Regions from separate parts of the Isoptericola sp. Y541 genome, predicted to be linked through region 2. Evidence: riboswitches for the same ligand, from Rfam matches in the RefSeq annotation. Region 2 holds a riboswitch; the other holds the start of a gene.
The links. Region 2 has a riboswitch for cyclic di-AMP ahead of AC1C2V_RS03635 (C40 family peptidase). Riboswitches for the same ligand answer to the same signal wherever they lie in the genome.
Positions count from the first base shown of each region.

Region 1: it holds a riboswitch for cyclic di-AMP, as region 2 does, so the genes downstream of both, AC1C2V_RS07990 (C40 family peptidase) here and AC1C2V_RS03635 (C40 family peptidase) in region 2, are expected to answer to the same signal.

Region 1 is NZ_JCAIUJ010000002.1:694,785-698,988, forward strand. It holds gene AC1C2V_RS07975 (MerR family transcriptional regulator) at 1-509, shown strand, start outside; gene AC1C2V_RS07980 (exodeoxyribonuclease III) at 558-1,454, shown strand; gene AC1C2V_RS07985 (septum formation family protein) at 1,505-2,173, shown strand; cyclic di-AMP (ydaO/yuaA leader) riboswitch at 2,430-2,595, shown strand; gene AC1C2V_RS07990 (C40 family peptidase) at 2,599-3,444, shown strand; gene clpB (ATP-dependent chaperone ClpB) at 3,565-4,204, opposite strand, start outside.
Region 2 is NZ_JCAIUJ010000001.1:802,902-807,105, forward strand. It holds gene AC1C2V_RS03625 (universal stress protein) at 1-10, opposite strand, end outside; gene AC1C2V_RS03630 (C40 family peptidase) at 185-991, opposite strand; cyclic di-AMP (ydaO/yuaA leader) riboswitch at 993-1,153, opposite strand; gene AC1C2V_RS03635 (C40 family peptidase) at 1,368-2,177, opposite strand; cyclic di-AMP (ydaO/yuaA leader) riboswitch at 2,179-2,359, opposite strand; gene AC1C2V_RS03640 (iron-dependent transcriptional repressor DtxR) at 2,489-3,202, opposite strand; gene serC (phosphoserine transaminase) at 3,347-4,204, shown strand, end outside.

The DNA.
Region 1 (4,204 bases), on a different contig from region 2:
GCCGCCTGGAGCGGGCGGCCGGCGCCCTCGACCGGCTGGTCGAGGCGCGCGAGCGCGGCGTCCTGCTGTCTCCCGAGGAGCAGGTCACGCTGTTCGGCGACCATTGGCAGCCCTCGTGGGCGGCCGGCGCGCGCGAGCGCTGGGGCGACACCGCCCAGTGGGCCCAGTTCGCGGAACGAGCGGCCGAGCGCAGCCCGGAGGAATGGCAGGAGGTCGGCGCGGAGGCCGAGGCCGTGCTCGTGGCGCTCGCCGACGCCATGGGACGCGGCGTGCGGCCGGGCACAGTCGAGGCCGACGCGTCGGCCGAGCGGCACCGTGCGTCGCTCGGCGCGTACTTCGACGTCACGCCCGCCATGCACGTGGTCATCGGGCATATGTACGCCGCCGACCCGGACTTCGCCGCCAACCACGACTCGCGCCGGCCCGGCCTGACCGCGTGGCTGCGCGACGTGATCGACGCGAACGCCCGCGCGCACGGCGTCGACCCGGACACCGCGACCTGGGAGTGATCCACAGGCCCGCCCGCTCCCCCGCGGTCCGCCGGTAGCCTGGCGCCCGTGCGCCTCGCCACCTGGAACGTGAACTCCATCCGTGCCCGCCTCGACCGCGTGATCGCTTTCCTGGAACGCTCCGGCACGGACGTGCTCGCGATCCAGGAGACCAAGTGCCGCGACGAGCAGTTCCCCATCGCGGCGTTCGAGGCCGCGGGGTACGAGGTGGCGCACGTCGGGCACTCGGCATGGAACGGCGTCGCGATCGCATCCCGGGTCGGGATCGCCGACGTCGAGACGTCGTTCCCCGGGCAGCCCGGCTTCGCCAAGCCCGCGGCGCCGCGCTCCCCCGCGAGCAAGGACGACGATGCGCCGGCGGAGGCGCCCGACGCGACACCCGACGAGGTGCCGGCCACCCTGCTCGACGTCCCGCCGCCCGTGGAGGCGCGCGCCCTGGGTGCCACGTGCGGCGGCGTGCGCGTCTGGTCGCTGTACGTGCCGCACGGCCGCGCGATCGGCGACCCGCACTACGCCTACAAGCTCGCGTGGCTCGACACGCTGCGCGAGGACGCGTGCGGCTGGCTCGCCGCCGACCCCGACGCCCAGGTCGCTCTCGTGGGCGACTGGAACGTCATCCCGCTCGACACGGACGTCTACGACCCGGCCGCATTCGCCGGACACACCCACGTCACCCCCGCCGAGCGGGAGGCGTTCGCCGCCTTCGCCGACGCGGGATACACCGAGGTGACGCGCGAGCATCTGCCGGCCGAGCACACCTACACGTACTGGGACTACCAGCAGCTCGCCTTTCCCCGGAACAAGGGCCTGCGGATCGACTTCGCGTACGCCTCGCCCGCGGTGCGGCGTCGCGTGACCGGCGTGGCGATCGATCGCGACGAGCGCAAGGGCAAGGGCGCGAGCGACCACGTGCCGGTGATCCTCGACCTGTCCGACGCCGCCTGAGGCGGGCCGGGACCTCCAGGAGCAGGCCGTGAGCACGCGATGAGCAGACCATGAGCACAGACCCGTCGACCCCCGACGCCGCGGTGGGTCAGCACCCGCCGGACCCGACCTTTGCGGCGCCGACCCCGCCCGGCGTCCTGCCGGCCGAAGGTCTGGCCGACGCGCCGCTCCCCGGCGGCTCCACGGGGGCCCTCCCGGCGACGTCGTCCCGCCCGACCCCCTCGCCTGGGGACCGCGCCCGCGGGCGGCGGCGAGCCACCCGCGCAGCCGCGGGCGTCGTCGCGCTCGCCGCGGTCGCGGGCGGTCTCGCGCTCGGGGTCGCGACAGCGCGCGACCGGGCGTGGGCGCCGCTGCCGCCCGACGTCGCGTCCCCGAAGGAGGCGAACGCCGTGCAGCTCGTGCTGGGCTCGTGCCTGCGCGACCTGCCGGACGGCGACCTCGCCCGGGTCACCGCGGTGCCGTGCGGGGAGGACCACGCCGCGCAGGTGGTGGGCCGCACCGACGCCGCCCCGGACGCCGTCTGGCCGGGCACGGACGCCCTGGTGCGCCGGACCTCCGCCGTGTGCGGGCCGGAGCAGCTCGGGCCCGCCGGTCGCGACGTCGAGGGCGTGGAGTTCGTCGTCCTGACGCCCTCCGAGGCGGGGTGGGAGGCGGGGGACCGCGCCGGGCTGTGCCTCGCGGTGCCGGAGGGCGGCGGCGCCGTCGACCTGCTGTCCTGAGCCGCACCGACGCTGATACGTCCCGGCGCCGATGGCTACAGTGATCTTCGTCACATTCGGCGCCAGGCCTTGCGCCCGGTTCGGAGGGTGATGTCCGGACTCGTCCTGCGCGGACGCTGGGAGGTCGTCGCCGGGCGCACCACGCCCGGTGTTATCGGAACGTGCCCACGGAGGGTCGGCGGGGTTAGCGTCCTTCGACGGCGCCTGCTCCAGGTGCCGGCCGACCGGGACGCAGCCGAGTGCTGCCGGCGTCCCGGTGACCACGAAACTCACGGCAGCAGCGGGAGACCCACATCTCTTCCGGCCGGCCGCCCGGACCGACACGGTCCGGACGCTCCCGGCCTTGGGGTTCAGCCATCTTTCGATGGCAGGCCAACGATCTCGGCCTCACCCGACAGCTCATCTCGCAGGCTGGAGGTCCACCCATGCCCACGACCCTCGACCCTGCGCGCCCCGGCACCGTCGCCGTGGCGGCCTCCCGCCCCCGGCGCGCCATCGTCGCCCTCGGCCTCGCCGCAGCCCTCACCGGCGGCGGCCTCGTCGCCACCGCCCCCCACGCCTCCGCCGCGACCGGCTCGGCGTCCGCGAGCGTCAGCTCCGTCGCCGTCCACACCGCCAAGGCCAAGACCAAGCCCCGCACCGTCTTCAAGGCGACCAAGCACACCGTCGCCAGGACCTCGGGCAAGTACCGCCCCGCGTTCTCGATGAAGGTCACGCACGCCGGCAAGGCCGTCTCCGGTCGCGCCAAGCTGGTGCTGAACGGCAAGGTCGTCTCGACCAGGAAGCTGCACAGCGGCAAGTCGACGTTCAAGCCGTACTGGTCCACGTACAAGTCGGGCAAGAACCGGGTACGCATCGTCGTCTACCCGACGTCGAACAACCTCGCGAACAAGTCGTCGCGCACCACCGGCGTGACCAAGAAGACCGGGTCGTCCGTCGTGGCGCTCGCCAAGAAGCAGGTCGGCAAGCGCTACGTGTCCGGCGCCGCCGGCCCGAACTCCTTCGACTGCTCCGGTCTCACCTCGTACGTGTACAAGAAGGCGATCGGCAAGAAGCTCCCGCGGACGTCCTCCGCCCAGAGGAACGTCGGCAAGGTCATCTCGCGGAGCAAGGCCAAGCCCGGTGACCTCATCTGGTCCCCCGGGCACGTCGCCATCTACGTCGGCAACGGCAAGCAGATCGACGCCGCCCGCCCGGGGGTCGGCGTGGTCAAGCGCTCGATCTGGCAGAGCAGCCCCAAGTTCATCCGCGTCAGCAGCAAGGCGATCTGACCTTCTCGCCGAGATAGACAAGCTGGTTCGCCGAGATAGAGAAGCTCGAAGGACGCCGCGACAGATCGCGGCGTCCTTCGAGCTTCTCTATCTCGGCGAACCAGCTTCTCTATCTCGGCGTCAGAGGACGGTCACCACGAGGCCAGCGGCGTCGGGCGCCCGGTCCACGACCACCGTGCTGCCGTCGGACACCGTGCCCGCGAGCAGCTCCTTGGCCAGCCGGTCGCCGATCTCGCGCTGCACCAGTCGGCGCAGCGGGCGGGCGCCGTACGCGGGGTCGAACCCCTCGAGCGCCAGCCACTCCCGCGCGGCGGGCGTGACGTCCACCGTGATGCGCCGGTCGGCCAGCCGCTGGGCGAACGCCGCGACCTGCAGGTCGACGATCTCGCCGAGCTCCTCGACGCTCAAGGCGTCGAAGATCACCACGTCGTCGAGCCGGTTGAGGAACTCCGGCTTGAACGACGCGCGCACGGCCGCCATGACGGCCTCGCGCCGGGCGGCGTCGTCCAGGGCCGGGTCCACGAGGAACTGCGAGCCCAGGTTCGACGTCAGCACCAGGATGACGTTGCGGAAGTCGACGGTGCGGCCCTGGCCGTCGGTGAGGCGGCCGTCGTCGAGCACCTGCAGCAGGATGTCGAAGACCTCGGGGTGGGCCTTCTCCACCTCGTCCAGCAGGACGACGGAGTAGGGCCGGCGCCGCACGGCCTCCGTGAGCTGGCCGCCCTCCTCGTAGCCGACGTACCCGGGGGGCGCGCCGACC
Region 2 (4,204 bases):
GCCGTGTCATCTTGCGCCTCCTGTCCGCTGGCGAGGAGCCCCGCCCTCGTCGTCGAGGGTGGCTCGTTCAAGCCTAGCGAAAGGATGGCGCAAGGGACAGCAAAGCGCGGGAGAAACACCCGACCCCCGGGCTCATGGAGCACCGGGGGTCGGGGCGCTGGTGTGCGGCGCACGCCGCGAGCCGTCAGAGCACCCGCAGGTACACGGACTCCGACTCGGACTGCCACATCGAGTGGTAGCCCGTCTCCCAACCGATGGGGCGCGAGGCCTCGACGACCATTCCGTCACCCGCGTAGATGCCGATGTGGCCCGGGCTCCAGATGAGGTCGCCCGCACGCAGCTCGGAGGCCGAGATCTGCGTTCCGGCGTAGCGCTGGTCGGACGACGTGCGGGGCAGGTCGACGCCGAGCTGGCTGTAGACGTAGGAGGTGAGGCCCGAGCAGTCGAAGCCGGACGGGCTGGACCCGCCGACGACGTACGGGGTACCGATGTAGCGCTTGGCGATCGACACCGCCTGCTCGCCGAGCGACGAACTCGAGGACGTCTCCGCCTCCGGCTCAGCCGCCGGTGCCTCGGTGCGCTCGGACGACCGCGACACGGTCTCCGTCGCGGCGCGTTCCTCGACGACGGGCTCCGGCTCCGGCTGGGGTGCCGGGGTGATCTTGGCCCCGGAGATGGCCTTCTTGCTGACGGTCTCGACGTCGACCTTGGCCTTCGCCTCGACGGTGACGACGGGCGCGGCCTCGAGGGCCTCACGGGCCTGGTCGCTCAGGGCGCCCAGATCGACGGTGCTGAGCTTCTTGGACGTGTCATGGTCGACCGGAGCCGCCTGCGCAGCACTCGCGCTGGCGAAGGTCGAGACGAGCAGACCACCGGCAGCTGCGGCGACGGCGGCACGACGGCCGGTCGTCGAAGAGCTGACGCTCTGGACCAGCCCGTCGAACGGACGGCGCGCGGCACGGTGCCGGGCGCGCGTGGTACGTGCGTTCACGTTTCCCTCTCCTGTCGCCTACGAAGTCAGCTGTCGGGTTCGGGTGGGAGAAATCACCCGGCCGCACGAATCAAGATCCGTGCGGCTTCACCCCAAGGACACCGTGTCTGGTGCCCGGAAGTGGGTCCCCCGCCCCTGCCATGGGTTCAAGGTCCTCGACCGGCGGCAGGGCTCGGCGTTCCGGTCGAGACTCGACAGATGACCGCCGAGTGGTTGAACCGTAGCGGACGCAGACGGCGATGTCACGTTCCGATCACGGGCCCCTGTGGATGAGGCGCGTCACACAATGTCCGTGTAGGTCAGAGGGTTCCCAGACACGACGACGCCCCGCCGCGCTGGTGCGCGACGGGGCATGGTCGGAACGCGACGGACGGACTCAGCCGACGCGGATGAACGTGGGGTTCGACTGCCAGATCGCCCGGTACTTCACGACGTCGCCCGGCTTTGGGGCGTCGATCTGCATGCCGCCGCCGGCGTAGATCGCGACGTGGCCCGGCGTCCAGATGAGGTCGCCCGCCTGTGCCTCGGAGGCCGAGACGACCGTGCCGGCGGAGCGCTGGGCCGACGCCGTGCGCGGCAGGCCGATGCCCACCTGCGCGAAGACATACTGCGTCAGGCCGGAGCAGTCGAAGCCCGACGGGCTGCTGCCGCCCGTGATGTAGGGGACGCCCACATAGCGCATCGCGATCGAGACGACCGACGAACCGTTCGCCGAGGCCGGCGCCTCGACGGCGGTGCGCTCCTCGGAACGGGATGCGGCGGCCTCCGTGGTGGAATCCGTGGTGGAACCGGTCGCCTCGTCGGACGCGGTCGTGTCTGCCACGACCTCCTCGACGACGGGCTCCGGCACGGGCGCCGGCGTGATCTCGGCCCCGGAGATGACCTGCTTGGTGACCTTCTCGACGTCGACCTTCGCCTTGGCGTCGACGGTGACGACGGGCGCGGCTTCGAGGGCCTCTCGTGCCTGGTCGGTCAGCGCGCCGAGGTCGACGGTGCTGAGCTTGTTGGCGGCGTCGTGGTCGACCGGGGCGGCCTGCGCGGCGCCCGCGCCGGCGAAGGTCGAGACCAGGAGGCCACCGGCGGCTGCGACGACGGCCGCACGGCGAGCGCCGGCGCCCTTCGGGGCGGCCAGGGCAATCGGACGTCGGGCGGCGTGATGCCGGCCGCGAGTCGTACGTGCGGTCACGTGTCTACCTCTCCATCGCCTGCGAGGTCAGCTGTCGGGTTCGGGTGGGAGAAACACCCGGCCGCCCGGACCCGGTCATCGGATCCGTTCGACTTCACCCCGAGGGCGTCATGATCGACGCCCGGAAGTGGGTCCCCCGCTCCTGCCGTGCGGATGTCCGTGGAGCTCGGCCGGTGGCAGGGTTCGGCGTCCGGTCGAGCGCCCGCTGGATAACTCCGGCGAGCGACCACGACCGTACCGGATGACCCCGGCGATGTCACGCTGCAGTCACGAAGTGGCGTGCCGACCCGATTCGGCGGTCCACGCCCTGGTCAGCGGCTCGCGACGAACAGGTGCTTGGCCAGCTCCTCCGGGAGCTCCAGCACGATGTTGGAACCCTCGACCTCGACCGTGACATCGTCCCCCGCCGTGCGCGCCGTGATCTGCGCCCCCGGCACGAGCCCCGACTCGGAGAGCCGCGCCAGCAGCTCGATGTCCACCTGCAGCGGCTCGGCGATCCGCTGCAGCACCAGGTCCAGGCCGTCGCCGGCCTCCCCGGGCCGGCCGGCCGCGAGCACCGCCGGCAGGGACTGCACGCCCTCGAGGAACGGGACGTCCTGGTACTGCTCCCCCAGCTCCGACAGCCCCGGGATCGGGTTGCCGTACGGGTCGATGTGTGGGTGGTCGAGCAGTGTCACGAGGCGCTTCTCGACGAGGTCGCTCATGACGTGCTCCCAGCGGCACGCCTCGGTGTGCACCTGCTCCCAGTCGAGCTTGATGACGTCGGTGAGCAGCCGCTCCGCGAGCCGGTGCTTGCGCATCACCCGGGTGGCCTTGGCCTGGCCCGCCTCGGTGAGCTCGAGGTGCCGGTCGCCGGTGACGACGACGAGCCCGTCGCGCTCCATGCGTGCGACCGTCTGCGACACCGTGGGCCCCGAGTGCCCCAGGCGTTCCGCGATCCGGGCACGGAGCGGCGGGATGCCCTCCTCACCGAGCTCGTAGATCGTCTTGAGGTACATCTCCGTGGTGTCGATCAGGTCGGTCACGTCAGCTCCTGTCGTTCGGCGCGGCCTAGTCTATTCGCACGCGTGGGCGCAGGCGGGTCGCGCGTGGCGCCGTCGTGCGCGTGCCCCGCGCCATCCTGCCCTGTCCCACCGACAACCCGCCTCCCGCCCGGAACCGGAGACTCGATGCCCGCCGTGCCGACCCACACCATCCCCTCGTCGCTGCTGCCCGCGGACGGGCGCTTCGGCTCCGGCCCGTCCAAGGTGCGCGCCGCGCAGGTGGCCGCGCTCGCCGCGGCCGGCGACCCGGCATCGCCGCTGCTCGGCACGTCGCACCGCCAGCCGCCGGTCAAGGACCTGGTGCGCCGCGTGCGGCGAGGCGTGGCCGAGCTCTTCGACCTGCCCGACGGGTATGAGGTGGCGCTCGGCAACGGCGGTGCGACGGCGTTCTGGGACGTCGCGACGGCGAGCCTGGTGCGCCGGCGCGCCCAGCACGCCGTCTTCGGCGAGTTCGGCGGCAAGTTCGCGGCCAGCACCCGCGGCGCCCCCTTCCTCGAGACCTCGCAGGTCGTCGAGGCCGCGCCCGGCACGGTCGCACGTCTCGCCACGTCGAGAGGAACGGCCGAGGGCGTGGACGTCTACGCGACCCCGCACAACGAGACCTCGACAGGCGCGATGGCGCCGGTGCGACAGGTGCAGGACGCGCGCTCCGCCGGGGCCCTGCTGCTCGTCGACGCGACGTCGGGCGCGGGCGGGCTGCCCGTCGACGTCGGCGACACGGACGTCTACTACTTCGGCCCGCAGAAGGTCTTCGCGGCCGAGGGCGGCCTGTGGCTCGCGGTCTGCTCGCCCGCCGCGGTGGAGCGCGCCGAGGAGGTGGAGGCAACCGCCGGGCGTGAGAGCGGCCGCTGGGTGCCCGAGTTCCTCTCGCTGACCACCGCCCTCACCAACTCCCGCGCCGACCAGACCCTCAACACGCCCGCCGTCTCGACGCTCGTGCTGCTCGCCGAGCAGGTCGAGTGGCTGCTGGGCCGGGGCGGGCTC